4 regions of the Alteromonas fortis genome follow, and region 1 is predicted to be linked to each of the others. Evidence: predicted binding sites of a transcription regulator. Region 1 holds the regulator's gene; each other region holds the start of a gene.
What was found. Region 1 encodes LexA, which represses DNA repair genes until DNA is damaged. Its sites were predicted from a motif close to TACTGTATNNNNATACAGTA; they were not measured.
Positions count from the first base shown of each region.

Region 1 (7,465 bases):
TAGCTGCCAACTCGCGAATGCGATCTGCGTGGCCTACGCTAATACCGTTATAAATTTTGTTCCATATACGAGTTAGCAGTCTGTCGCCAAAGCGGATAAGCCCTTCACGATAATCTGCAGCAATTTCGGTGATATAGCTTTGAGCCCGCTCCTTGGCCTTTTCGTGAGTGACCTTTTTGCTTCTTGATTCTTCCGCGATCGCACGGCGTACTGCATCCGAACCCAATACACTGTTGTTGAGTTCTTGTCGCTCTAGCAGAGTAGGGCCCGTCATACTTTGACGCTTACGTTGAAAGTGAGTACTTGCTACGCGTACAAGCTTATGGGCGATGCTCTGATCACTACCGTGTTGATTTGACATGGCCCGCGCTGAAACAGCTTTAGAATAATTAATAAAGTTATCTCTGCCTAAAAACAGCACGATGAAAAGTTTACGTAGCCAGCTCGGTGCAGCCTTATCAGCTATTAAATCGCTTAAGCCCGGATTACCACGGCCTGGGGCTCGACCCCAGGTTACATAAACAGGAACTACCTGTAAGTCGAGGTTTTCGTGATCTCTGTGCAAATGAAAAAGGTCAGTGAAAACGTCTTCAATTCCCGTATCTTTGGCTGATGAGCGAAAAAGAGGTTGGGTTTTACGTAAAAATAGAGTAGACGAATACTCTCTACCTGCCAGTGTAAGTGTGTCTGTTGGGCTAGGAAGGCCTAGGTATTTGGTCGACATTCTCAGCGCAAGCTGGTCGGTCACTGAGTTTGTGGGAAGTAGATAAACAATAGGCTTGCTCTTATCTATTCCTAATTCGGTTTCAACGTTAACTGGAATACTGTGAGCTTTAACCAGTAACTTAACAGGATAATGAAATACCGACAAAAGGGCTTTTCGCATCCACGACATGAATTATGTAATCCTATGAAATAAAAACGGGTGAAGTGTAACACAATCGCGTCACAATCTCGCGACGAGCCAATGTTATTGATTTGCCTGTTTTACAGACTCCCTACCTAGCGGTAAGTTCAAGATGTTCAAAAGTATCTGTGTATTTAAGCGTTTTTTAGAGTAAACCTCACTTACCCTTTGAGCAATGCAACATTAGCAGTATTTAAATTGCTATAAGTGGTGACTATTACTATTTTTATAAAGATTAACGAATATGAGCATGTTGTAGTGGATGATCAAAACCGATTGAAGACGATTGATGACTTTTTGCTCAGCAATGAGGTGCCGTTGGATCTTGACGATCTTATGATGGTGTTAGCAGGGGCATATAAGGTGCCTATCGCGCTAATAGGAATTGTTGGTGAATTTGAAGAAACATTCAAAGCGCGATATGGAACTACTCTTTCTAAAGTAAGCCGTGAGCATGCTTTTTGTAGTCATGTGGTAGAAGAGCGCAAACAAGTTGTTGTTAACAATGCACATGAAGACCCCAGATTTAAAGATAATCCGTTAGTAACGGGAGAGCCGCACATCTGCTTTTATGCAGGAACTCCCATTGAAATTAATGATGAGATTATCGGAGCTGTATGTCTTATTGATACTGTTCCTCGAGAAATCGATGCCCAATACCTTGAAGTGCTGAATAGAATTGGTGCGCTTGTTAGCCAGCATATTTCTCTATCAAAGGAACATGAGGCACTTAAGCGCGAACACGGTTTAATTGAAAAGTCCCCTATAGTGTTGGCCACTTGGAGAAATACTACGTCGTTACGGCTAGTTCATATTTCTCAAAATAGTGAGCGTGTATTGGGTATATCGGCACAAGACTTACTATGCGGCGCTGTAGAGCTTGGCGATGTTCTAACTCAAGACGCTGAAAGCGACTTTACTTTTGCTATGCAGGCGCATATGGAAGGTGTGGAAACCCATTCATGCCGCCTTCAAATAGCCACCCCTACGCGAACTATTTGGGTGAGCATGATTTCTACGGCAAGCTTTCGTGAAGACGGGATGCTGTATTCAGTGCAAGCATTTCTTTTCGATACCAGCGATCAAAAATATGTTGAAGACAAACTTCACAAAACGAACCAGCGCATGCGCCTGCTATTGGAAGCCTCTGAATTAGGTACGTGGGACTGGAATTTGGCCGCTGATGTAAACCAAGTAAATAAACGTTGGTGTGATATCGTCGGCCTTGAATATGAGTATTATGATACCAGCTCTCGCTTTTTCAGGCAGTTAATTCACCCTGCGGACTATGTAAAAGTAGAAAAGCAGTTAAATGAACACATTATTGGTGAGAGCAAGGTTTTCAATACTACCTTTCGCATGAAACATACTAACGGCACGTGGGTTTGGGTTGAAACCTATGGAAAAACTGTGGAATTTAACGCTGCGGGTAAGGCTATTCGCGTTGCTGGTATTCATCGCGACATTACCCAGAGAATGGAAAGCGAACTTCATGAGAAAAAGAAAACCCAGCTACTTCAATTTATAAATAAAACCCGTGCCTCTTATCTTCAGAACAACGATTTAACCATGGCCTGCCAAACAGTATTGCCTGAGCTCATTGATATCTCGGATAGTCAGTTTGCTTTCATTGGGCAAATGAAAGGCGAAGGCGATGCCTCGAAGCTGTTTATTCATGCCATTTCTGAAATAGTGTGGGACAGCAGCAGCTTCTCGCAATACAACGAGTACAAAAAGCGGAACTTGTATTTCGATAACTTTGATAACCTTTTTGGTACCACAATTTTAACCGGTGAGGTAACGTTAAGTAATGCCTCAGGAAGTCATCCAAGCTCAAAAGGGGTACCGCAAGGGCACCCCCGCATTAGTCGTTTTTTAGGGCTACCGATTAAGGTTAAAGATAGAGTAGTGGGCATGATTGGTTTAGCCAATAAATTCGAGCCCTACGCCTTAGATGATGCAGAGTTTTTACAACCTTTATTAGACGCATTAGCAGGTCTTTTCTACGCGGTAGAGCTGGAAGAAGCGCGTGCGATAGCTGAAGAGAAGTTGCGAAAGCTGGCTATGACTGATTCGCTAACTGGGCTGTACAATCGGCGAGCTTTTGTTGATAAATGCCATCAACTCTCTGCACAAAGCAATAGAGTGAGCGTAGCGGTAATAGATATAGACCACTTTAAAAAAGTTAACGATACTTATGGGCATGATGCAGGGGACCAAGCCCTAATTTCAGTAGCCCACCTCATAGAAGAATATTATGTGGAGCCCGATATTGTTTCACGTCTTGGTGGAGAAGAGTTTGCGATAGTAGCAATTTCAGACAACAAAAAAGACGAAGAAATGCGATTTAACAAACTTCGAGAGGCTGTTGAAAAAACAGAAGTTAAATACAAGAAAGACACGATATCTGTAACAATAAGTATTGGCGCCGTTTTTGCTGAGGATAGCTTGAATCTTGACTTTAGTGGGTTACTTTCTAAAGCTGATAAACTGCTATATACGGCGAAAAAGAATGGCCGAAATCAAGTTATTCTAGAGTGATGGGAACTTAGGGCAACGCTAGAAAACACGTTTTTTACAGCCCTAAGCCCTCCAACTTTTATATACTAGGTGCTAGTCCCATACAGCTTGCATAATATGTTGTTGTTGCTGGCCAGTCAGAAAACACACCCAGTACGCCCACATCTTTTGCTAGTACATCAAGCACAGTCATAACGTCACCATCGTTATCGATTGAGCTATCAGTGCCCAAAGAACCATTAACGCTTTGGTAATACCAACCCCCACCTGTATTCAGCAATCCAGAGCGCTCTAGAGACCATGTAATAATATCAAGCCCTGCTTCTTTCGCCGCAATCGCGTATGGGGAAGGCACTATCTTTTCATTTTCAACCGTCAATAAGACCCAAATTGGTGGAGCAATTATTTGTACCCCATCTGCAACAAGTTGTTCCATAGTTGGAGTTAACAGTTCGGGATTATTAACTAATTGCTCAGCGGTGACGCCATCTTCGCCATCTGCGCTTTGGGCGCCATATCTATCGTCTAGATACACCGCTTGATTGCCGAAAGCTGGTTCATTCTCAATCCAGTATTTCACATCTGCTAAGTTAAATGACTGCGGCCAGACATTTTCTGGTTCAATGCCTGCTGCTTTGTATTCATCTATCATCTTTTGAGCATATTGTTGCTGTGTGAAACCATCAAAAGGCATTTGAACAGATGGCGTTTTAAGCTCTGGTGTCATTTTCACATTTAACTTTTTGAACAGTTCTATACTTTCTGCGTGTGTTAACAGGGTACCTTTTGATGAATATAAGTCTGTGCGCCAGTTTGCTGTACCATCTAAATACTCATCTACATTGGTTGCATTTGGGTTCGCTGCGTCCATTTTACCTTTTAGCGTTTTGAATTCTGCGAGTGTTATATCGCTGGTGCAGCACTGCGCTTGGGCGGCAATGCCATTTTCAGGGTCGGCCGGTGTAAAGGGTACAGAGCAATTATCAGCCAAATCGGTAGAGAGTATATTCGTTGTAGTATGCAAGTCACACTGCGAATGCCTGCACACTAAAGCTTTATCTTTAGTAAATGTAACGTCACACTCTACTATCCCTGCGCCAAGTTTTGCCGCTGATTCGTAGGCTTCTTTCGTGTGCTCCGGGAACTGCAGTGACGCTCCACGGTGCCCAATTGAAAAATCTGTTTTATAAAACGGGCCTTCACTACATTGTTGTAGTGCAGTCTTTAGCTCTCCATCATCCATATCCTCTACAAGAAAAGATGGGCGCGCCCCTATCTGTATATTCGGGGCCTCTCCAGCCGGTACTTGAACGATAACAGGAACTTCAACTGTTTCGACCACGGTTACTGTGTTTTCGACAACTACCTGTTTTTCTAGCTCAACGACTTCTACAGAGTCGTCATCACACGCTGCTAAGCTTAGAGTGACGACTAATACCGTAAGTATTTTTTTAATTAGTTTCATAAATTTTCCATTGTAATTAATGAATTAAGTTTTATTTGTAGGGTAATTAACATCTGCCCAAAATTACGCTAAGCGTTGAGCGTGTCAGTTTCGTGATAATGGGGTTACGAATCGGCTACATTTTTTATAGGAAATAAAGAATGTTAAAGGCACCTCGAGCTTTTCTCACAAGGCTTACTACTTGTTATTTGTTTTTAGGTGTATATACTTACAGGAACTGTATGAACAGACAGGTCTTTTATGCGCCCACTCACAGCTCGACAAACTGAAGTTTTAGAACTTATTAAAACAACCATGCTAGAAACGGGAATGCCGCCTACGCGTGCGGAAATTGCTCGTCAACTTGGTTTTCGTTCTGCCAACGCAGCAGAAGAACATTTGAAGGCATTGGCGCGTAAGGGCGTAATTGAAATTTTGCCTGGTACCTCTCGTGGTATTAAGCTCAATATCCCCCTTGAGGACACTGCACCAGAAGAAGAAGGCCTGCCCCTAATCGGGCGCGTGGCGGCTGGTGAGCCAATTTTGGCGCAAGAGCATGTAGAATCGCACTACAAGGTCGACCCTGCTTTGTTTCAGCCTCAGGCAGACTTTTTACTTCGTGTAAACGGCATGAGTATGAAGGACATCGGTATCTTGGATGGCGATCTTCTTGCTGTGCATCGCACGACTGATGTCCACAACGGTCAGGTAGTTGTAGCGCGGGTGGATGAAGACGTTACGGTTAAGCGTTTAGAAAAGCGCGGTCGTGAAGTATTACTTCATGCTGAAAACGAAGAGTTTTCGCCAATTAAAGTAGACCTTGCTAATGAGCCTTTTGCTATAGAAGGTATTGCCGTGGGTGTTATAAGAAACGCCGACTGGATGTAAGGTTTTAGCATCTTCAATCAAAAGCGGCGTATTAGCCGCTTTTTTTATGTCTTTTAGTACCAAATTTTAGTTAAATTTCTTAGTTTAGCGTTTATTGGTATGTTTCAAAATTATGAAATCTGGCATCACCGTTGTATGAAAGATATGCGCTATTTGGCCCGAGTATAGAGTGGCTAAAGCACATTTATTATTTGAAAATTTGTTTGAAAAACACGAGAAGCGATGTGTTAATTGTTGATTTTGTGACTAAATAAAGCTTCATCCTCATCAGCTCCCCGTTCAAAATGCGCGTTTGATCTTTTAAGCGCCGTCAGCACGCCTTATACCCACTCTACCAAAATTGTAACGCAACCCTGCTACATGAAATGATTAAAAATTAACCTCTTCATTAAATTTTTAATAGAAAAGACTAGACGGCACGGCATTATTGCGCAATTCTTATACAGAGGTTAACAAAATAATAACAGTGGCTCTAAATTTGTTTTACAAGTTGAGGTGATGGGTCAATCGTTCGCAAACCATTTGGTAGGGCAGTGCGCAAAATAATCAGCGTTTTTGGTCTTGCTATTACGGAGGTGCTGAGTGAAACAACTAACGACCGTTTTCGCAAAGTGGTGTTCAACAATACCGTTTTTGCTTTTTTCCCCGTTACTTCTTGCGCAAGAAGTTAGTGAAGAAGTCTCTTCTCTTAATTTAAGACGCGGTGCCACCGACATCAGCGGGCAGGTTTATGATCTGCATATGCTGATGTTCTTTATATGCGTAGGGATTGCGGTAGTCGTCTTTGGGGTGATGTTTGCCTCAATGTATCTTCATCGGAAGTCTCGTGGCGCTAAGCCCGCTAACTTTCACGAAAATGTGAAGGTTGAAATAGCATGGACCGTTGTTCCTTTTCTTATTCTAATTTTTATGGCTGTGCCGGCGGCGAACACGCTTATTGCAATGGAAGACACGTCTGAGCCTGACATGACAGTGTTAGTCACGGGCTCTCAGTGGAAATGGCACTACAAGTACATGGACAGCGACGTGGAATTTTACTCACTGCTTGCAACTCAGCGTGAGCAAATAGAGAACAAATTTCAAAAAACCGACAATTACTTGCTTGAAGTTGACCGTCCGTTAGTCATTCCAACTGGGAAAAAAGTACGTTTTCTTATTACCTCTGACGACGTTATCCATTCGTGGTGGGTTCCAGATTTTGCCGTTAAAAAAGATGCAAACCCAGGCTTTATTAACGAGTCATGGGCCAAGGTCAATGAGCCGGGCATTTATCGCGGGCAGTGCGCAGAACTTTGCGGAAAAGACCATGGCTACATGCCAGTAGTGGTTATCGCTAAAGAGCCAGCAGAATTTGATAAATGGATGGGCGAACAAGAAGAAATTGTTCGCAAAGCCAAAGAAGAAGAGCAACGCCTACTTTCTATGAATATGTCCATGGATGAATTGATGAAAGAAGGCGAGCGCGTTTACAACGCCACGTGTGCAGCGTGCCATATGCCAAATGGTGAGGGTTTACCAGGTGTATTTCCAGCACTTAAAGGCAGCAAGATGGCGTTAGAAGATCAGCAAGGTCACATCGACATTGTCCTACATGGTAAGGCGGGTACAGCTATGCAGGCGTTTAGCAAAATGCTGAGCCTTAAAGAAATTGCTGCGGTTGTCACTTACGAGCGCAATGCGTGGGGCAATAACACTGGCGATATGGT
Region 1 is NZ_LR812090.1:4,577,560-4,585,024, reverse strand. Features, by position in the region: gene plsB (glycerol-3-phosphate 1-O-acyltransferase PlsB) at 1-895, opposite strand, end outside; gene PCAR9_RS19655 (sensor domain-containing diguanylate cyclase) at 1,166-3,448, shown strand; gene PCAR9_RS19650 (glycerophosphodiester phosphodiesterase family protein) at 3,507-4,892, opposite strand; gene lexA (transcriptional repressor LexA) at 5,133-5,759, shown strand; gene coxB (cytochrome c oxidase subunit II) at 6,342-7,465, shown strand, end outside.

Region 2 (7,465 bases), 620 kb from region 1:
AGCAGCAGAAAACGATAACTTTGAGTGGCATGTAGCACTTTCAGATCCTCAGCCTGAGGACAACTGGGAAGGTTACACTGGGTTTATCCACCAAGTACTTCTTGAGAACTATTTGAAAGATCACCCTGCACCAGAAGACTGTGAGTTCTACATGTGTGGACCACCTATGATGAACGCGGCCGTTATCAACATGCTTAAAGATTTAGGTGTTGAGGACGAAAACATCATGCTAGATGACTTCGGTGGCTAAGCGTTTAATTTAAGAGCTACTCGCTTAAAAGTTATTAAGCATATTAAAAGGGGCGTAAGCCCCTTTTTCGTTGAAGCAACATGCATAATGCACGTAATTTCGTTTCGTGCATATTAGCTAAGGACAACATCGTGATTCGATTTGCTATTCGAATTTTCCTCGCCTTTGTTGCGGTAGGTATTCTACTTCTCGCAAGCTGTAGCGACGAAAAAACGCCTGTAGTGCATCTTCAAGGGCAGACAATGGGTACAACCTACAATGTTAAATACCTTGTAGCGGAGACGCCGGTAGAAGGCTTAAAGGCTGAAATAGATGCTCGCCTTGTTGACGTTAATAAGATGATGTCTACTTACGACCCAACGTCAGAACTATCAAGGTTTAATCAATATCGTTACACCGATAATTTTGCTGTGTCGCCAGATACGTTAACCGTGGTAAACGAGGCTTTGCGCCTAGCTAACCTAAGTAGCGGTGTACTTGATGTGACCGTTGGTCCGCTGGTTAACCTATGGGGGTTTGGCCCCACAAAGCGCCCTGAGAAAGTGCCCAGTCAGGCAGACATCAACGATATCCGTGAATATGTGGGCTATAAGAAGCTGTCGACCACGCCAACGGGCTTAAAGAAAATCCATCCTATGCTGTACGTTGACCTATCGACCATTGCTAAAGGTTTTGGCGTTGACGAAGTGGCTGAAATCCTTGAAAAGCATGGTATTGAAAACTACCTTGTGGAAATAGGCGGTGAAATGCGCGTAAAAGGCGAGCGAGGCGACGGAAGTGAATGGCTTATTGCTATTGAAAAGCCGGTCACTACTGAACGTGCAGTTCAAAAAGTTGTCTCAATAGGTGAAAACGCAGTTGCTACATCGGGTGACTACCGCAACTATTACGAAGAAGATGGCGTTCGTTATTCGCATCTAATCGACCCGACTACCGGTAAACCGATTTCGCATAATTTGGTATCGGTAACCGTTGTTCACCCCTCATCTATGACGTCAGATGGTTTAGCTACGGCATTTAATGTGATGGGATGGGAACAAGCAATAGCGGTTGCTGAGCAAGAACAACTCGCTGTATTCCTCATTCGTCGCACAGATGACGGATTTGAAGAGTATGCGTCGCCAGAATTTGATAAACTGGTGACAGTTCATAATTAGGGGGTAGCTATGTCTACATTCATTCTTGCTTTTGGTTTCTTTCTAACAATGGTGCTAGCTATGGCCGTTGGCTACCTTTTTCAGAAAAAATCAATTTCTGGAAGCTGCGGTGGCTTAGGCGCACTAGGTATTGAAAAGGCCTGTGACTGTCCAGAACCTTGCGATCGTAAAAAGTCACGTATGGAAAAAGAAGAAGCCCGCCAGAAAAAATTAAACGAGTGGAAGCAAAACCAAATTTTGTAATGCTTAGACTCTCGTTGGCTTAAGTTATAAAAGCGCTGTTTGATACTCGTCGACAGCGCTTTTTTGTATCTGTTAGATGGACATTCAACACTGAGTCTGAACAGCTAAATAAATGTAACTTGTCGGGGATGCTTCATGGGCGAAACAGTTAAAGGGAACGTTATCTTTACAAACAAGCCATGAACCGGCGTTTATATTTTGTAGCTTTGTTTCGCTCAACTTATATTTCGTTGCTCCACATTTGTATTTAGGTTAAATTTACGTCTCATAAAATACCAATACCAATACCAATAATAAAACATCAAGGAAGAGTTATGACACGCAGTGTACGCCTCGGGACCTTCAGTATAATCGCATTATCCCTAGCCGCATGTGGAGGCGGAGGTTCAGACTCTGATGTGTCGGATAACGGAGGCTCCACTCCGGTTTCGTCATCATCCATCATCTTAAACGCGAAAGACTACACCCCATCACGGCTCAACACTGCAGCCAAGGCAATTGCAAATGCACAATACCAAGGCGAGACAGATAATGCGGAAGTAGATATAGAGCTGGTCCAACAAGCCTTCAATTTATTATTTAATGATTCCGTCATGACAGTACCAGAACTGGCAGAACAGGATTTTTCTAATGACATAAACGGCGGAACGATTAAGAAAACGTATGCCTGTGCTCTAGGCGGTAGTGTCGCTTATGACGGCAAAGTATCCGATACCTTAACAGGTACCATCGCCATGAATTACCAAAACTGTTGGTTGCATAGCAATGGCGTTGCTATTTCTGGGTCGACGGCTATTGCCATTGAAAGTGTGTCAGATAGCGCTGCGAAATACAGTATGTATTTCGACAGTCTGACATGGAATATCGAAGGTATACCTTATACTTTGTCAGGCGTTGTCTCAATCGATGAAGGCTACAACGAAACTAACGGTAACTATCACTTCTACGTAGATACCAACCAACATGTCGCGTTCACTATTGGCGCAGAGCAATATAAATTGGTGGGGAATTACAACATATCTGATTCACCCGGTGAAAGCGTTAACCATGCTGAATTAGATTTCTATGTAGGCTCTAAAGGTAAATTAGCGATTGAAGCAGAGGGCCCAGAGTATTTATCGCCGTACATGTATATGGGTGAAGTAGTGGTAGCGGGTGATAAAACTGCAACCTTACTTTTTGAAGAAGGCATTATTCGTTATTTAGAAGATACTGATAACGACGGTAACTACGATGTAGGTACATTTATAGTTGATGCCTATGATTTAATTGGTGGTAACCTTGCAGACAGATCACTTGTCGCTATTGCTGACATGTCTATCCCACCCACTGTCTATGCACCTGAATTTTATACCTGGGACTCAGTAGACACGACGACACCCATTACTGTCAGCCCTGGCTATTATAATGATAGCGATACAGATTACGAAGATTTATCCTTTAGTTATCGCTGGTATCTCAACGGTGTTTTAGTAGAAGACGTTACTGGAGATACCTTTCCAGCCTACCGCGCTGTATTTAACGATGTAGTAGAAGTGTCTATGGTCGTCTCAGATAGCGCTAACACTGTAGAGTCAGGTCGCACTTCAATTACCTTGTCGGATGCACCAGCACAAGTAGCTTTTGAGAATTTACCAGAGTCAGTGTCTCCGGGAGAATATATCGAATTCAGAGCAATTGTGTCTGACCCTGATCTTGGCGACAATCAAGGTGCTCCTACCTTAGTGTCAGCGCCTGCAGGCGCTACCATTAACGAAGATGGATTGATTTCATGGCAAGCGCCGAGTAATCAGTTGTTTAAAACCCAACTTTATGAATTTGGTTTTTCAACTGGCGAAGAAGGTGCTGAAGTAGTCAAAACTGATGTCTCAGTGACCAATAATGACGTTCAAGAGTTAGCTCGCTCGGGTATTGAAGTGCCTAAGATGAACAATTCAATGGTAGTGGGTGATTTCGACCACGACGGCGACAATGAAGTTCTCTCTACTGATTCTGCAAATCGCGTGTTTTTACTGTCTTATCAAAACGGCAGCTACAACCAAACTTGGATGTACCCCTACAAAATCGAGCACGGTGAAACAGTAAAACAAGTTCTCAGTACCGATTTTGATAACGACGATTACCCCGATATTTTAGTGATATCTGAACACGGCGTATCTATCGTTACCGATATTGACGAAGCGGCCACAACGCTTTTTACTACCGACAATTTCATACATAGTGCTGTTCTAGGAGACATAGACAATGATGGTGACGATGAATTGGCCTACCTATATTCATCACGTGATTACGGCGATGCCAATAATATTGTGGTGGTAGATCTTAATTCGCCAGAATCACCTTTATTTACGTTTACCGCTGAAAATACCTATGAAATTGCTCTGGGTAATGTAGATTCCGACGCTCAGTTAGAACTGGTTACCAATTCTGGTTTGGTTTATGACCTTGATACTGGTGAAAACCAGTGGTTTTTGAACTCAGGATTTGGTAGTCATCACATTGCCGTTGCCGATATAAATGGCGACGGTATTGATGAAATTGTAGGCGCTGACAGTTGGTCTTACATCTATGTATACTCAGCACAAGACAAGTCTCAAATTACGAGTGTTGAGAATTTTAATACTTGCGACATTAGCGCAGGAAAACTGACTGACGATAGTAACCCTGTATTGCTTGTAGGGGACTGCCAATGGGGCAACGTCCACGCCATGAAGCTGTCTAATAATACGCTCACTTCAGTATTTAGCGTTGATATGGTTGATCACGGTTCAACCTCGCTGACCCTTGGCGATGCCGACAATGATGGCCTTAACGAACTGTTATGGGGCACTGGCACTACTTCTTCTGGTGAAGATTTACTCGTAACGGCAGATGTCACAGCCACTTCTGCAACAATAAAAACGACGGCAACCACACATCAACTAGACAGCTTTAACGCGGCTGGGTGGGCAGATTTGTATCCTGGTGACGAACGTGCTGTTTTCTTTGTGCCGAGTACGGGGAGCGGTTATGACGGCTCCAAGGTCTTACTAATGGAGAACTCAGGGAATTACATTACTAGTGAAGAGATTTCATCTAACTGGGATAACTCTAGTATTGCTGTAACTACCGATTACAACAATGACGGTGCTGGTGATTTATTCCTACCTAGTGCAGAAACCTATGATGGCGCCTTCGCCGCAATGCGATTAAATGATTTCTCTATCCAATACGAGATTACAGGCGATTATTCGAACAACGTTTCAGTTATCAAGGCATTCGACTTTAATAACGATGGTTTCGATGATGCAGTGTATGTTGATGGTCGCACATTGAAAGCGGTCGACGTGAACAATCAAGTTATGTTGGCCACTTACACCATGCCTCAATATTTCCGTGATTTTGATATTGTCGCGATGAATGGCAATGTGTATGTGGCGCTTTCTCAAGGCGACGACATAACGCAATTACTCAAGCCAACAACATCAGGTTTCTCTATTCAGGCAAGCGCCGATATTTCTTGCGCGCGCCTTGCCTTTATTAACGCTGATAGTGACGCTGCCGCTGAACTGGCCTGTTATAACAATCAGAACCAATCACTGGTTATATTTGATGTAGCTGACACTAGTTTGACTAAGACATCAGACGTTTCGGTGAGTAAGGTTATTGTAGACATGGTAGCTAATCCAGTAACCGCTACTGAACAAACACTTCTTGTGACAACGGCGCATGACGATGATTGGAGTTACTACAGTGCTTCTGAACTCAGCGAAATGACGGTTGAAGGCATCAGTATTTGGAAAAGTCCAGCGTTGATTGGGCCGGCCCGCAGCCACTCTCTACACGCGAGAAAATCTGCTGAGGGAAGCCTAGAAGTGATGATGGCAACATCTCGGGTAATGTACTGGTTAGGCCGAGCGAATTAAGTAAAACTGCTGGAACAATTCGGATACTTGTTTTGGCGTTTACATAATTGAGCGGCGACACATCAATGTTGGTGTGTCGCCGCTTTTTTGTTTAGTACTTTAATTCTGGCAACGTTCTGTAAAAAACACTCGTTTTAACTTAAACCGTTTACGAAAAAGAGCGGGGTCCAATCAATCTCGTTAATAATCCAAACGAGGTAGTGTAATTAAACGCTATTGATAATATACTGTCTTTTTGTACAGTTTCGTGTGAGCACGTTAAGAGCAAAGGCAGGTAATGCGAAAAATTATCCACGTCGACATGGATTGTTTTTACGCCGCAGTTGAAATGCGCGACAACCCAGCTTTGCGCAATATTCCCATCGCTATTGGTGGAAGTGCCGACCGCCGCGGTGTTATCTCTACCTGTAATTATCCCGCTCGAAAATTCGGTGTGCGCTCAGCTATGGCTACTGCGTATGCCCTAAAGCTGTGTCCGAATTTAACCCTGGTTAAGGGGCGTATGGATGTATACGCTGCCGAGTCGCAAAAAATACGTAAGATTTTTGCTGACTACACTGACCTTATTGAGCCCCTATCATTAGATGAAGCCTATTTGGACGTGACCAATAGTGAGTTTTGTGGGGGCAGTGCCACGTTAATTGCTGAAGAAATACGCGCTCGTATTGAAAGCGAGTTAGGTCTTACCGCTTCAGCAGGGGTCGCGCCTTGCAAATTCGTGGCAAAAGTAGCCAGCGATGAAAACAAGCCTGACGGTATCTGTGTGATCACGCCCGACAAACTTGATGAGTTTGTACGCGAAATGCCGCTAAAGAAAATTCCAGGCGTGGGCAAAGTTACCATGCAAAAGCTGCAGCGCATGGGGCTTAATACCTGCAATGACGTTCGTAAGTATCCTTTCGAACGCATCCAAAAAGAGTTGGGTAAATTTGGTAGTGTGCTTTGGGAACGGGCTCATGGCATCGATGAGCGAGAGTTGTCAGTATCGCGAGAGCGCAAGTCTATAGGGGTAGAGCGCACGCTAAGCGAAGATATACACACTATCGATCAATGTATCGACTTTCTGCCCCATTTGTTTGAAAAGCTTCAGGAGCGCATGGAAAACCATAAGAAGCGGACGGGCAAGCCTGTGCGTATTCGTACACAAGGCGTAAAGCTTAAGTTTAATGACTTTCAGCTAACTACGGTTGAACATCGTTGCGCCACGCTAGATGAAGCTTATTTTCGTACATTAATGCAGGAAGCTTTTGAGCGAGCAACAGGGCGTGGCATTCGTCTTGTTGGCGTGCATATAGGCCTCGCTGCCGACCAATCAACACAACAGCTGGTTTTGCCTTTTGAAGGCTACTAATCGCCAGTACTTTTTATAATGTAAATCGTGCACTGTAAGCGCCCTATGTATTCTAGAGTGTATTGGTTAGGCAAGTTTCAGATTTTAGTGTTCTAACATGTTTTTTTAGAGTACAAAGGTTACAGCGAGAAACAGGGACGGAAAATGCAGATTAGAAAAATTTCTTTTTTGGGGCGATATTGCCTTTACTATTTTAGCAAGTGCTGTAGTGATCGCTTGCTTCTTCAACCCTCAATTATTTGTAGAAAATAAGGCTTTGAGAATAATTGTGTTGGTCGGTGGTGGGCTACTGCCTTTGAAGTATGCTCTGAAATCAGCTAGGCATTCTAAAGAGCTGAAGTAAGTCGCCAACATTCGCAGTCTACATTACACGGTCAACACGAAGTATACTGGGTATATGAAGACTAACAGTAATGAACTTTGAGGCATCATGATAGATACAAACCTTAAAACCCCCGGTCGTTACAAGCATTACAAAGGCAATTTATACGATGTATACGAAGTGGCGACCCATTCAGAAGACGAAAGCAAATTAGTGGTTTATCGGCCGTGCTATGGT
Region 2 is NZ_LR812090.1:3,957,749-3,965,213, reverse strand. Features, by position in the region: gene nqrF (NADH:ubiquinone reductase (Na(+)-transporting) subunit F) at 1-250, shown strand, start outside; gene PCAR9_RS16990 (FAD:protein FMN transferase) at 382-1,407, shown strand; gene nqrM ((Na+)-NQR maturation NqrM) at 1,417-1,650, shown strand; gene PCAR9_RS16980 (FG-GAP repeat domain-containing protein) at 1,965-5,555, shown strand; gene dinB (DNA polymerase IV) at 5,833-6,906, shown strand; gene PCAR9_RS16970 (DUF1653 domain-containing protein) at 7,337-7,465, shown strand, end outside.
Region 2: the regulator LexA is predicted to act here: its motif matches at 5,781-5,800, upstream of dinB (DNA polymerase IV).

Region 3 (7,465 bases), 250 kb from region 1:
GCCAGTTGACGACGGCCCCAATCTTCTAAACGATGAATCTGACCACCGTCTTGCTTTAGGATTGTGGTATAACGCTCGATCATACCAGGTACTTGTTCACTCTGATCAGGGTGAACCATAAATACGATTTCGTAATGACGCATTATAGCTCCTTACGGTTGTAGCCTCGACAGTACAGCCGACTGTATGGAGACAAGGAACGAATTGGGATGGCTGTAAGGGCGCGCATTATACGCACACAAACATCGTTGCACAAGCATTAATCAACTTTTGCAATCATTTTGCGCTTGTCATTATTTAAGTAGTTTGTACCAATAACGTTTCGCGGTTAATGCGAAACGCTTTCATGTGGAATAGAAGAAACACGGATTAAAGGAAAGCAAAAGGTAAATTCTGTGCCGTTAAAATCAGAAGTCACGCTCAGTGAACCTTGGTGCGCTCTTGCAATTTCTGATGCGATAAATAACCCCAACCCTAACCCGTCGTTTTTTACACTGCTTTCTTTACGCCAGAAAGGCTGAAAAAGACGCGCCTTAGACTCATCAGATATTGGTGTACCGCTATTTTGCACACTGAGAATGAAATCGTTTCGGTTGGTGATGACTTTCACATATACCGGATGGGCTTGGTCACCGTGAACCAGTGCATTTTTCAGTAAATTAGATAAAAGCTGACACACTCGCTTTTCATCACAGACCAGCTGCTCGGTGATATCGATATGCGTTCTGATAGTGCAATTAGGGTAATTAGTAGCTAGCTCTTCAGCCGTATAATTCAACTGTTGCGCTAAACTGACTGCTTTGGCCATTTTCACAGGTAGCCCTTCGCCCATACGGCTATGAGTAAAGTCCATCGCATCTTCAATTAAACGCGTCATCCTCTGCACACTATTTTTCATTCTCGACACTGCTTTAAATACAGGTACTTGAACAGTGCTGGCTATTTGACTGTCTTTTATTATGTCGTCAAGAAAGCTGATACCAATTTGAATGGAAGATAAGGGCGTCCGAATATCGTGGCCTAAAATAGCGATATACTGTTCTTGAAGGCGAGCAATATTTCTTGCATCAGTAAGTTGCGCCTGTGAACGCTCCATCTGGTCTTTTAATAAAATTTGGCTAGATATAAGTTTAGCGAAAGCGCTAATTTGCCCGTGAACAAGTTCGTTGCGTAACTCCCTAGGTTCTGGGTCTAGGCCGCAAAGCGTTCCAAAAAAGTCACCATTTGCATCATATATGGGGTAGGAGAAATAACTTTCAAAACCATACATAATAGGAATGGGATTATCACAATATTCACTATCAGCAGATGCATGATTAATGACTATCTGTTTTTTGCTTGCTCTGACGGTTCTACAAAAGGTAGTTTCAATTTCCAAATGATCGCCAGGGGTTAGACCAAATTCTGCATTATCTAATACGGCACACATTGTCCATGCTTCTTCGGTGACTCTCGCAACACAGATAAAACGCAAATCTAAGCTACTGGCCAATATTTGCATTATATAAGGGACTGCTTCGATTGCGTCTATAGCCTGAATATCTTGCTGAACAGCTTCACTCACTACCATAACTTTAGAATTCCTTTTTTCGAGAGCGTGCTTATGAACGCTACTTTTCTTCTGTTCCAGGTATGTGAGACGCTGAAATAAATAATTAACTTACGGCTTCCATTGAGTTTGAATTCAAATGCACATTAAGCTACCCCCCATACTAAATGATAATGCTCAGCAATGTTATCAATAATATTACCATTCAACTGTTTATTTATACAGTATTTTGCTGTACAGTTTTTGTGTCTTTAATAAACAGGGGACCTACCATGGCCATTACCACACAGTATGTTGTTACGCACAAAGGGGTAGAAAAATTGGTAACTACCGACAAAAAAGAAGCGGATCAGTACGATAAGATGCTTGATGCAGCAGATAACCTTGCTGACTATATTCATGCGAAGGGTATCAAGCTAGACGATAGTGTAGTGGAAGAACTCACAATTATGCTGGCGAAAAACAAAGATAAAGTCAGCAAAATCTTTAAAGGCGCAACAGCAGAAAGCGTATTAGAAGATGAAAGCGCAGAAGTAGTAAAGCTACAGGCCAACGGCTAATAATGTAGCTCAACTCGCCCTTTATGTCGTTATGATGAACAATAAGTAAGAGCAACTGCCGCTTTAAATGCGTAAGTTCTGATAACATAACTTCGCAAAATGATGTTATTTGATAACATCACTTTAAAGCGGTGCTACCTCCCGTTACTTGCTTCTTGCTAGCTGAAATAAGTTGGTAAAGAAGTAAGGAACAAAGTATCGCCTTTGCTAATGTGAACATAAGACATATATACAGGTCGGGCTTAGCGTGAATACCATCAATAAAAACAATAGCACTCATTCCCAGCGCAACGCAGTGCCTAAAAAGCACAACGCATTAATAGAAGAGTGCAACCCAGCAATTGAAGTAAATAATTTACAGTTTTCGTACAGTAAAGAAAGCCCGCCCGTCATTGATATAAAAGCATGGCTGGTGCCACAAGGTGAACATGTTTTTCTATCAGGCCCTTCGGGTAGCGGAAAGAGTACATTGCTTAATTTACTATGCGGTACTTTGACACCCACCCAAGGCGACATAACCTTGTTATCGCAGCCTTTCTCTTCCTTATCAAACCGTCAGCGAGACAAGTTTAGAGCACGCAATATTGGCGTTGTCTTTCAGCAGTTCAATCTTATTCCGTATCTTTCTGTGGCACAAAATATTAACGCTGCAGTGTACTTCGCAAATAGTAAAGTAAGTAAAACGGCAGGAGATGATAAGCTTCTCCATTTACTCGACAAGCTACAGCTTCCTTCACAAGTACTACACGCAAAGGCCGATGCCCTAAGTATAGGCCAGCAGCAGCGTGTAGCTATAGCCCGAGCGCTTATTAATGACCCACAGTTATTAATTGTCGATGAACCGACTTCGGCGTTAGATAGCGATGCGCGAGATAGCTTTATGTCGCTGTTAAAAGATGTTGCAGATAAGAGCACCATGATTTTCGTTAGCCATGATAAAGCCATGGAGAGCTATTTTGACCGTCATTGCAGTATCAGTGAATTGAGCCCAAGTACGAACCACGCAATATCCTCAGTCGGTGGCATCGAACAAGCACAGGAGCGTGCGTAATGCTAAGTACCATTGCTATTGAAAGTCTAAAGCGCAGGAAAACAACGGCAATACTTACGCTGTTAAGCATTACCATCAGCATTAGTTTACTTCTATGCGTTGATATTATTCGCAGCCAAGTGAAAACCAGCTTTACGCGAACAGTGTCCGGCGTCGACCTTATCGTTGGTGCTCCAAGCGGCCAGCTTAATCTACTATTGTCGTCGGTGTTTAATATAGGAACACCCACTAAGGGCATTGAATATAAGAGTGTTGCATCGCTTAAATCTAACAAACAGGTGTCGTGGCTTATACCCCTCTCTTTAGGTGATACTCACCGAGGTTTTAGGGTGGTAGGTACGACCAACAGCTTCTTTGACCACTTTAAATACGGTGACATGCAGTCACTAGAGCTATCTGATGGAGCGACATTTACTCAGCCGCTATCTACAGTAGTTGGTGCTGATATAGCGGAATCATTGGGATATGAAGTGGGTGATAAAATTATTATTTCTCACGGTTTAGGCAGTGTCTCATTCAATAATCACGACGACCACCCTTTTACTATTTCCGGTATTTTAGATAAAACGGGCACCCCCGTAGATAAGGCTGTGTATGTCACCTTACAGGGGCTTGAAGAAGCCCACACAGGGCCTAAGCATTCGCCCACTTCAATGTTAGGCCGTAAATCGAGTAATAAATCCACCGCAGACGAGCACGAGCACGAGCACGAGCACGAGCACGAGCACGAGCACGGCGAGCATACCGATGAACATGAGACATACAACAGCGAAGCGTTTTCGCCTGAGTCAGTATCTGTAGTGATGCTTGGGCTAAAACATCGCGTTACAGCGTTACAACTTCAGTACCAAATCAACCAAAGTAAGAAAGAGCCGCTTATGGCTATACTACCGGGAATGGCACTCGCTGAGCTTTGGCAAATTATGGGAAATGTAGAGTCGCTATTGCTTGGGTTATCTGGCCTTATCGTTATATGCGCACTTATTGGGCTTGCGACTATGCTACTTGCAACTATGCGTGAACGTTACCAAGAGATAGCGGTTTTACGTACCATTGGAGCAGGACCTTTCACCCTACTTCTACTTATTCAAATTGAAGCTATGCTGCTTACTATGTTGAGTGCTTTGCTAAGCTTAGGTTTGGTGGCCGGGTTAATGAGCGCACTAAAACCCTGGTTAAGCAGTACCTATGGATTGTTTTTGAGTAGTCCGCTGTTTGGTCAAAGCAGCGTTATTATCATTTTACTTATACTAGGGTGCACCTACTTAGTTTCTCTGTTCCCAGCCGTCGCCGCCTATAAACGCGGCCTACATGCTGGACTCAATACGAACTAGGCGAAGCCCACACGGGGGGAGAGGGCTACTCTCCTACCCGCTTGTCTGTACTGAAACGCAAAATAAGCTCGTGAACTTGATTTACCGTAGCGCGTAAATCGTGGCTCGCTGCTAGCGATGCCTCAGAGGAGCGCTGAGTTTCAGAAGCGCCATCAGCCACTTCCACTAACTGCTGGTTAATATGCTCTGCCACCGTGCTTTGCTCTTCTACAGCAGAAGACATTTCTACCGTAGCATCAGCAATACCTTTCACCGCATTATTTATTTCAAATAATGCCCCACGTGTTTCTTCCACGATTATACTGCCGTGCTCTGCTGAAGCTAGCCCTTCTGTAGATACCCGCACAGCGCGATCAGAACGCTCAGCCAGTTCACTGATGATATTGTGGATTTTATCGGTTGATTCACGGGTTTTCGAAGCCAATGTACGTACTTCATCGGCAACAACTGCAAACCCCCTTCCCTGCTCACCTGCCCTAGCTGCTTCAATGGCAGCATTAAGCGCAAGCAGGTTAGTTTGCTCGGCAATGGTGGATATAATGTTGGCCGCTTCACCTATATCGCTGGTTGACTGAGCGAGCTCAGTTACCGTTGTTGAAATTGACTCTACCGCCTCGCGCAAAGCAACAATTGCCTGCATGGCTTGTTCAGCTTTTTGGTTACCTGTTTCTACGTTGGCTGCGGCTGTTTTAGCACTTTTCGCATTTCCTTCAACCCGCTCAGCCACTTCTTGAATAGCCTGACTCATTTGCGTCACGGCAGATGCTATTTGCTGAGTGGCTTGGTTTTGCTGTACAACGGCGGCGCTAGTACTTTCTGCCTGATGGTGGGTTGTATTAGCTATGTTCTCAAGACCTGTTGATGCATCTTTAATTCGGGTTAACGCCGTGCGATTTCTGGCAAGTTCACAGCCTAGCGCGAGTTTAGCTTGGCTTATATGAGGTGGATCAGGAAAGTAGGTTTGTGACACAGTTTCATTTGCGTAGCTTTCAGGACTAAGCGCAAGTAGTCCGTGCCAATCTTTTTTGGCTTTAGTTTGTTGAGCCAACATTAAAATAATAGCGCCGAGTAGCGCTATGCCAGCAGCAACAGCGCCATGTGTAAACGCCAATATCAAAACCATTAGCGCACTGAGTACTAATGATGGTGCTAAATGCGAAAGCATTTGTACGAGGCGAACCGCTGGCGATACCGGCGATTTGCCTTCTCTTATTCTTTCATAAACCTTTGTAGCTCTGTTTATTTCATCATTTAACGCAGGAACTCGAACAGATTCATACCCCACGATTGTTTTACCTTCATAAACGGGAGTTACGAATGCCGAAACCCAGTAGTGATCACCATTCTTCCTTCTGTTTTTAACTAATCCCAGCCAGCTTTGTCCAGACTCTAAAGTACGCCACATTTCCTTAAACACGGGCGCTGGCATATCGGGGTGTCGAATCAAGTTATGGTTTTTGCCTATTAATTCTTCGCGGGTAAAGCCACTTGCTTCCACAAACTCGCTATTACAATGTTGAATAACACCACGTTTGTCGGTTGATGAAATAAGGCGGTGGTGAGGGGGGAATTTATACTCTTTTTGGGTAACAGGCTGGTTATTTCTCATTGAATACTTTCTCCATTTTGCAAAGCGTTCATCCTTAAAGCAGAGAATCTTTGCTTTCTCATAAGACTAGAACATAAACAGCCGCTGTCTAGCTTAAGCAAAAAATTAGAGAAATTTTATATTTTATCAGTGAGTTAGGAAAGCACTTTATACTTTAGACCAATGGCAATACAACAGACACTTTTGTGCCTCTGCCTTCAGCGCTGACAATATCAATCCTGCCATTATGCTCCTCGACAATGGTCATAGAAATTGACATACCCAGCCCAGTCCCCTCACCTGGCGGTTTGGTAGTAAAAAACGGAGTGAACACTTTACTAAGCGTTTCTTTTGACATGCCAGTACCTTCATCTTCAACGACAAGATAGACACTGTCTCCCTCCTTCTGTACTTTTAGGGTTATGCTTTTCCCTTCAGGCGTGGCATATATCGCATTGGTTAAGAAGTTTACAAGCACTTGCTGAATTTGCCCTGAGTTGCCGTTAAAGAAAGCGTCTTCCTCTGGTACTTCAAAGCGTACTGTATTGCGATAACGATGCAAATTGTTGGTAAGCTTAATCGCTGTATTCATGGCTTCGATAGCGCTAATTTCGGAATGCTTGCCCGAACCTGGATAAGAGAAACTTCTTAACGCTTTCACGATTTCGATAATACGCTCAATACCTTCATGAGACTCATCAAACATTTCCGCGATTTCATTTGCACTTTCTTTAAGCGAAAAACGCTTTTCTAGCGCCATGAAATGCGCTGCAACTTCACCACCAGCTTCTTTACAAAGGCTACCTATTTCTTCAAGCGCACGCTGATAATCGGTAAAGATATCTTTTGCAACGACAGTGTTACTTCGCACATAACCAATAGGATTATTAATTTCATGGGCGATACCTGCGGCTAACTGGCCTAACATGGCCATTTTGTCAGCACTGACTAACCTTTCTTCAAGGAAATCCCGATCCTTTTTCACGTTACTCAGTTCTAGTTGCCTGGTATTTAGTTCACTTTTTTTATTTTGGTATCGAGAGGTAATGTTGAGGTAGTGCTTTGTGGTATCTAAAACGTAAAGCGTTTCTTCTTCTAGATTATCGTCTTTGGTCAACAATACTAACCACGTATATTCCCCCTTCGACATTTCATGCATCAAGTGAAGTAAGCGAGACTCTTTTTCTGTTTCAGGCTGTATTACTGCACTAACACACCAGTGGGAATAGCTTTCTCGTAAATCTAGTGGTGTTTCCTGCTTGATAAATTGCGCTAACGAGGGGGACGTAATCCAGCCCTGCCCCTGAACCAGTACACTGTCATCGTTGCCAATAATGAGTTCGCCATCTTTTAAGGTAAAGGCTTTGCCGCAAAACGCACCGC
Region 3 is NZ_LR812090.1:4,327,972-4,335,436, forward strand. Features, by position in the region: gene rpsF (30S ribosomal protein S6) at 1-143, opposite strand, end outside; gene PCAR9_RS18515 (GAF domain-containing sensor histidine kinase) at 329-1,564, opposite strand; gene PCAR9_RS18520 (YebG family protein) at 1,822-2,109, shown strand; gene PCAR9_RS18525 (ABC transporter ATP-binding protein) at 2,357-3,160, shown strand; gene PCAR9_RS18530 (ABC transporter permease) at 3,160-4,494, shown strand; gene PCAR9_RS18535 (methyl-accepting chemotaxis protein) at 4,520-6,103, opposite strand; gene PCAR9_RS18540 (sensor histidine kinase) at 6,258-7,465, opposite strand, start outside.
Region 3: the regulator LexA is predicted to act here: its motif matches at 1,757-1,776, upstream of PCAR9_RS18520 (YebG family protein).

Region 4 (7,465 bases), 3.1 Mb from region 1:
TGCGTTTGAAAAAGCAATACCCGCAAGCGTTGAGCCCAGCATCATTGATTCTCTAGCCGTTTCATTTGTTGGATCTGCAAATACAGTACGTAGTTTAGGCGCAATTAACGCCATAGCCGATAGTGCCTGGGCGTCGCTGTATAGATTGGCTTTGCGGCTTACAAACGCTTCAATAGCGTGGGTGAGTGCATCAATGCCAGTATCGGCGGTAACGCGTGCAGGCAAGCTTTGGGTTAACGAATAATCGACGAGTGCTGCCGTTGGCATAAACCCTAGACCAACACACAACATTTTCTCTGTGGTGTTTTCGTCAGTAATAATAGTGAATCGCGTTGCTTCAGAGCCAGTGCCCGCCGTTGTGGGAATAGCGATAATAGGCACTCCCGGCTCATCGACAACTCGAGGGAATTTGTAGTCTCGCATTTCGCCGCCGTATTTACCCAAAATGGCTATGGCTTTTGCGCTATCGATAGGGCTTCCACCACCTAAGGCGATAATGCTGTCATAATCGTTGGCTTTAAATGCATCCACACCTCGGTTAATCGAATTTACTGTTGGCTCTGGCACCGTATCTGAAAACACATCTGCGTTAATTTCAGCCTCTTTTAGCGCTTGCACTATGGCAGCGCTGTATCCCAATTCAACCATCATCTTATCGGTAACCAATAACGGTTTGCGACAGTTAAGGCCTTTAAGCGTTTCAGCCACCCGACGACTCGCGCCCTTCCCTATATGCATCACTCTAGGCAAAATAATTTGATAAGACATGCTTCCCTCCTTTGATTGCTTTTCTCCAGCATACCTTCCGACATGCCTAAAGCAATGAATGTGTAAAAATAATGTTATTTTTTCACTCTTTGTTTCATCTTAAGGTGTAAAACGAGAGCGCACTACTGCCTGCGCAACTTATTAATGAGTAAATACTTCGCCGAAGAAGGATTGAGTGAGGGTAAATACTAGAGCGAAGTGACGAGCTTTCAGCATTTATACCATCACCTTAAATGAAATGAGTGATAGACTGGTCGAGACTCTCTTCTGGACTAACACTATGAAAAAATTCGGTATCACTTCATTGCTTATCGCGATTATCGCTTTAGCGGTCTGGCAATGGCCGAAACCTGATGCACCTTTACTTTCCTCAAGTGATGCCATGCCCGTCATGGAAAGTTTGCCCGACGATTTCTTTACCAGACAAGTAAACCCCGTTTTAACGCAACGCTGCGTGGTATGCCACGCCTGTTACGATGCGCCATGCCAACTAAAAATGTCTTCCCCAGAAGGTATAGCAAGAGGTGCTAATAAAGAAAAGGTGTATGAAGGCACGCGACTCACTGCAGCACAACCAAATAGAATGTTTCTCGACGCTCACGGCGTTAATGGATGGCGCGAGCGTGGCTTTTTCGATGTATTGCCAACAAAAGACGATACTAACGCCTCGCCAACCCAATCCTCGGTGCTAGCGCAAATGCTTTTGCTAAAAAAACAGCACCCTCTGCCCAATACTACCCATTTAGATGAGAGCTTGGATATAAGTTTGAGCAGACAAAACCAGTGCCCAACCATAGATGAAATGAGGGAATATATAGCTGACCAGCCTCTAGGGGGCATGCCCTACGCCCTACCGGCGCTGTCAGATTCTGAACATACTACGCTTATTCAATGGTTAACCCATGGTGCACCTTTACCTTCGCCCAAAATGCTCTCACAAGAACTTAATGAGAAAGCAACTGACTTAGAAGCGTGGCTAAATGGCGATAGTAACAAGATGCAGCTTTCCGCACGTTATATTTACGAGCACTTGTTTACGTCTCACCTCTACTTCGAAGGTATCTCAGAAAAAGGAAAAACGCCTCAGTTTTTTAATCTAGTGCGCTCGCGAACCCCACCAGGGCAAGCGTTAGATATTATTGCCACTCGCCGCCCCTTCGACGACCCCAAGGTCGAGCGCGTCTATTATCGCTTGCAGCCTGTGCATTCCACAATCGTGAGCAAAACCCACCAAGCATACGCTATTAATCAGAACCTTTTAGATAAATGGCAATCTTGGTTTGTCGAAGCTGAATTTTCTGTCGAAACCTTGCCTTCGTACGAACCCGAAATAGCAGCCAATCCATTAACGGCTTTTACTTTGCTGCCTGTAAAAAGCCGTTACCGATTTATGCTTGAGCGCGCTCAAAACACCATTATGGGTTATATCAAAGGGCCGGTGTGCCGAGGACAAGTCGCGCTAAACGTAATTAATGACCGATTTTGGGTGTTCTTTGTCGACCCAGACATTGCAGCTTCTGAAAAAGTGAATGCGTTTTACGCTTCGCAAAAGAAAAACCTTCACCTTCCTGCTGAAAAAGACAGCTCTGCGCTAGCGATAAATTGGGCAAGGTATGCAAAACGCCAAGGCGACTATATGCGTGCAAGAGCGGCTTTTCTAAATAGCGAGTTTGAAAACGGAGAGCACCTAAACGTATCAAGTATTTGGGATGGTGACGGCAACAATACCAATGCCAGCTTAACCGTATTCCGCCACTTCGATAATGCCACTGTAGCGAAAGGAATGGTGGGGAAGCCTACTAAAACAGCTTGGATTATTGACTACGCCTTATTAGAACGTATTCACTACTTACTGGTAGCCGGCTTTGATGTTTACGGTAACTATGGGCACCAGCTAATGACCCGTTTATATATGGACTTCTTGCGTATGGAAGGCGAGTCGAACTTCCTCAACCTGCTCCCCCCGCCATCTCGTCAGGAACTCTTAGACAAATGGTATCAAAAGGCTAGCCCCGAACTCACTGACTATCTAGAGGGCGATTTTAATAGTTTCGAACAGCCTACGGGCATAACATTTGAAACAGAACGCCCGCAAAAAGAACTCTACCAGTTGCTATCGAAGCACTTAGCTAAAGTTCAGCCGCAAGTCTCAACATATAATAAACGCTTGTTATCCACCGAGCAGTACGAAGTGCTAGCGAGTTTAAACTCGATCCCTGCCCAGCAAGCCACGCTGATGCCTGAAACGACCATAATTGTGGTAAAAGATGACCAAAACTCAGATAACATTGATGTATTTACTGCCCTTAGGAACAGTGCCCACTACAATGTGAACAGTCTGTTCGAAGAAGAGGAAAATCGCGAGCCATCTAAAGACTCAATTACTCTGGTGCATGGACTTTTGGGTAGCTATCCTGATGCGTTTTGGTATATCAACGCTTCTGACGTCACTGCGTCGATAGAAAAGCTGAAGACAATTAAGAGTGAAGCTGATTACCAAGCTTTGCTCGACAATGTCGCTATGCGCCGAACAAACCCTAATTTTTGGGCTTTTAGCGACAAATTGATTCAGTGGTCTAGCGAGCACTACCCTATTGAAGGCGGCCTGCTCGATTATAATCGATTAGAAGATCGCTAAACCTGGCACTCTGCAACGTTTTACGCTTTTCTTTTGCAAAATACCTGTGCTAATGTCCGACCATTGGAAATGAAAGGACATTAGCATTCCATGCCCTATCAAACCGTTGCTTTAATTGGAAAACCTCAACACGCTGCAACCCATGACAGCTTAAATATTCTTGCCGAATATTTATTAGCCAAAGGCTGCAAACTACTAGTTGAGGAAAGTATTGCTGAAGAGCTTGAAACTGAAAACTTCAAAAGCTGTAACCTTGTTACTATTGGTAAAGAGGCTGATCTTGCCGTTGTAGTAGGTGGTGACGGCAGCATGCTTGGTGCCGCGCGTGTACTGGCGCGTTTTGACATCCATGTCGTAGGCGTAAACCGCGGTAATCTTGGCTTTTTAACAGATATCCACCCTGATGATATCGTTCAACAGCTTGACCTTATCTTCAATGGTGAGTGCGTGGTTGAAGAGCGCTTCTTACTTGAAGTCGAAGTTTACCGGCACGAAAAGCTTAAAAGTAACAACTCTGCTGTAAACGAAGTGGTGCTGCACCACGGCAAAGTTGCTCATATGATGGAATTTGAAATTTATATCGATGAGCAATTCGTATTCAGTCAGCGTAGCGACGGGTTGATTGTCGCCACACCTACAGGCTCGACTGCATACTCCCTATCTGCCGGCGGCCCTATCATTATGCCAAAGCTTGATGCACTAACGCTGGTGCCTATGTTTCCTCACACACTGAGCAGTCGCCCCATTGTTGTTGATGCAGACAGTCAGGTATCGATGAAAGTATCAAAAGTAAACAGTGATTCCTTGCAGGTAAGTTGCGATAGTCACATTGTACTACCCGTACTGCCCGGCGATGAAATCCGCATTAACAAGAGCGTAGACAAGCTTCACCTTGTTCATCCCAAGGGTTACAGCTATTTCAACGTACTTCGCAAAAAGCTAGGTTGGGGCAGTAAGCTTTACTAGCCTCATTCACTATTCATCTTTTCTAATGTGCATTTATTACATTAGCCTGTAGCATTTTCTTAATTGCTACAGGCTTGAAAAATAAAGATTTTTTAATCTTCCCATATTTCTCTATTAAAAACGTGTACTTATAGAATTCTCAGAATTCGGCATACCCGTTGCACCTATCAAAGTAAGTTGTTGGCACAGGGCTAGTAAGATTTTGCCCCTTATGATGTTTTACATCGTGCTGATTTATTTACATTCAATAGGAGATATCATGAGTAACACCAATATCAAATTTACAGCCCCAGGAATGGATAACGATGCTGCTGCCAAAACAATTAAGGTATTGGATCAGCGATTGGTTGCACTATTAGATTTACAGTTAACCTTAAAGCACATTCACTGGAACGTGGTAGGCCCAAATTTTATTGGCGTGCATGAAATGCTAGACCCTCAGGTAGATGCAGTACGCGAAATGACCGACACCATTGCCGAACGAATTGCAACGTTAGGCGGCGTACCGAAAGGCACACCGAAAGCCATTGTTGAAGGTCGCAGCTGGAGCGATTATGAACTAGGGAAAGGTTTAGTACTTGACCACCTTAAGGCACTAGACGCTGTTTATGACGGCGTAAATGGTGACCATAGAAAAGCGCTAGAGCTTCTTGGTGAAATTGACCCAGTATCGGAAGATATGATCACTGGTCAGCTGGCAGACTTAGAACAGTTTCAGTGGTTCGTGCGCGCACACATTGAATCTGGAAGCGGTGAGTTGCAGCAATAAGCTTTTCTATTGAATTTTAGATAGTTATCTGACGATTTATAATTCAATTAAAATTGGAATTTTAAAGGAGAGCTTTGGCTCTCCTTTTTGCTGTTTGGTTTTAAAAAACCGTTACAGCAGTCAACGTATTGGCTTACAAACCTTCTTTACAGACAGGCTTTAGGCTATCGAATTTTACGTAGATTAGTACTGTATAAATTTTTGTAAAACACGCGTTCTCATTAATTTCGTTTATGCTGGTTACTTATAACCTCAAATAACCATTCGAAGTTATAACATTGATTTCTCAAACTTTATTAGCTTCCTTCTTAATTTTAGCGTAATTTTTTCACGACTTAACTTTACACAGCCAAAATACTGTATATATTATCAGTTACTGTATATATCATCATGTTCAACTTTTTCGAGTGTGGTTATGTTAGCGCATCTTTCTATTTCTAATTTTGCTGTTGTAAAACAATTATCGGTTCAACTGGAAAACGGGCTTACTGCAATAACCGGAGAAACCGGCGCAGGTAAATCAATTGCTATTGATGCGTTAAGCTTGTGCTTAGGCGAACGTGCCGACGCAAATGCTGTGCGTAAAGGAAGTACGAAAGCTGAAATCATCGCACACTTTTCTTTGAGCAGTAACGCATTAGCTAAAGCATTTCTCGATGAACATGAACTTACCTCAGACGAGGATGAAAACAGCTGCTTTATTCGCAGAGTTATTTCTAAAGAAGGTCGTTCAAAAGCGTTTATCAACGGTATTCCCGCTTCGCTTCAGCAGTTAAAAGGCTTAGGCCAGTATTTGTTAGCCATTCACGGTCAAAACACACACCTGCAACTGTTGAAAGAAGATCATCAAAGAGACCTGGTTGACGGTTACGCTAAACATGATGAATTGTTAGCGCAAGTTACGGAAACTCATTCAATCTGGCGTGATAAGCAACGCACACTAAAGACACTTCAAGCGCAAGCACAGCAACGAGAAGATAGAATTCAGCTGTTAACCTATCAGGTTCAAGAGCTTGATGAGTTCGCTATTGAAGAGGGCGAGTTCGAAGAGTTGGAAATAGAGCACAAGCGCTTGAGCAATGGTCAAAGTCTTTTAGAACAAGCGCAGACTAGCGTGTACAACTTATATGAAAATGATGAGGGCAACGCTTTATCAGTGATTCAAAGCAGCATTGAGCGCTTGGGCGAATTAGAAGCCCATGACGCAAGCCTAACGCCTATGATAGCGTTACTAAATGACGCAGCAATTCAAGTAGAAGAAGCTGCGGGAGAGCTGCGTAGCTACTGCGATCAGTTAGAGATTGACCCGCTTCGTCTACAGCAAGTTGAAGCGCGCTATGCTAAAGCGATGGATCTGGCACGTAAACACAGCGTTATGCCAGAAGGGCTATATCAACACCATCAGGAACTCGCCGCCGAATTCAATTCACTATCTGAACAAGAAACGCTGTTAGGCACACTTGAAGGCGAAGTAGAAAAAGCGCGAGCAACATACCTAATCGCGACCAAAGGGTTGTCTGAAAGCAGACAACGTGCTGCAGGTAAATTAAGTAAAGATATTGAGCTTCAGATTCGTCAAATGAATATGCCTCATGCAAAAGTCGATATTCAAATTCAGTACGATGAGCTTAAGAAGCCTGTTAGCACAGGTCTTGATACTGTCGAGTTCAAAGTGTCTACAAACCCTGGTCAGGATGCAGACAAGTTAGAAAAAGTGGTGTCAGGTGGTGAATTATCAAGGATAGGGCTAGCTATCCAGGTAATTGCGAGTGACAATCACGCAACTCCTACCATGATTTTCGATGAGGTCGATACAGGTATTAGTGGGCCAACTGCATCTATCGTTGGCGGTCTGTTGCGCAAACTGGGCAAGCAATCTCAAGTAATGTGTGTAACGCATTTACCACAAGTAGCTGCGCAGGCGCATAACCAGCTGTTCGTAACTAAGCTCACTGATGGGGAAAGCACAGAAACTCAAATGCTACCGCTTACCAAGCAAGACCGTATTGATGAGTTAGCGAGATTGCTAGCCGGTGACAAAGTAACCAAATCGGCCTTAGCAAACGCAAAAGAACTGCTAAAAAGCGCAGCATCGAACTAAAATGCAGTTGATTGGTCATAGTTGTCAATGTAGCATGCCTTCGCGCTTGCAATAAAACAGCCTCGAAATTCGCCTTCGCGAAATTCGCTGGCACTAACAAAGGCAATACTGGACAAATTAACGCATGAAGTTGCAACACCTATTAGTAATTCTTGGTATCACACTTACATCAACCGCTTGCTCGAACTGGATATATCGTATCGACGTTCCCCAGGGAAACTTC
Region 4 is NZ_LR812090.1:1,511,486-1,518,950, reverse strand. Features, by position in the region: gene PCAR9_RS06670 (iron-containing alcohol dehydrogenase) at 1-768, opposite strand, end outside; gene PCAR9_RS06665 (fatty acid cis/trans isomerase) at 1,049-3,406, shown strand; gene nadK (NAD(+) kinase) at 3,497-4,372, shown strand; gene dps (DNA starvation/stationary phase protection protein Dps) at 4,632-5,141, shown strand; gene recN (DNA repair protein RecN) at 5,557-7,242, shown strand; gene PCAR9_RS06645 (outer membrane protein assembly factor BamE) at 7,367-7,465, shown strand, end outside.
Region 4: the regulator LexA is predicted to act here: its motif matches at 5,497-5,516, upstream of recN (DNA repair protein RecN).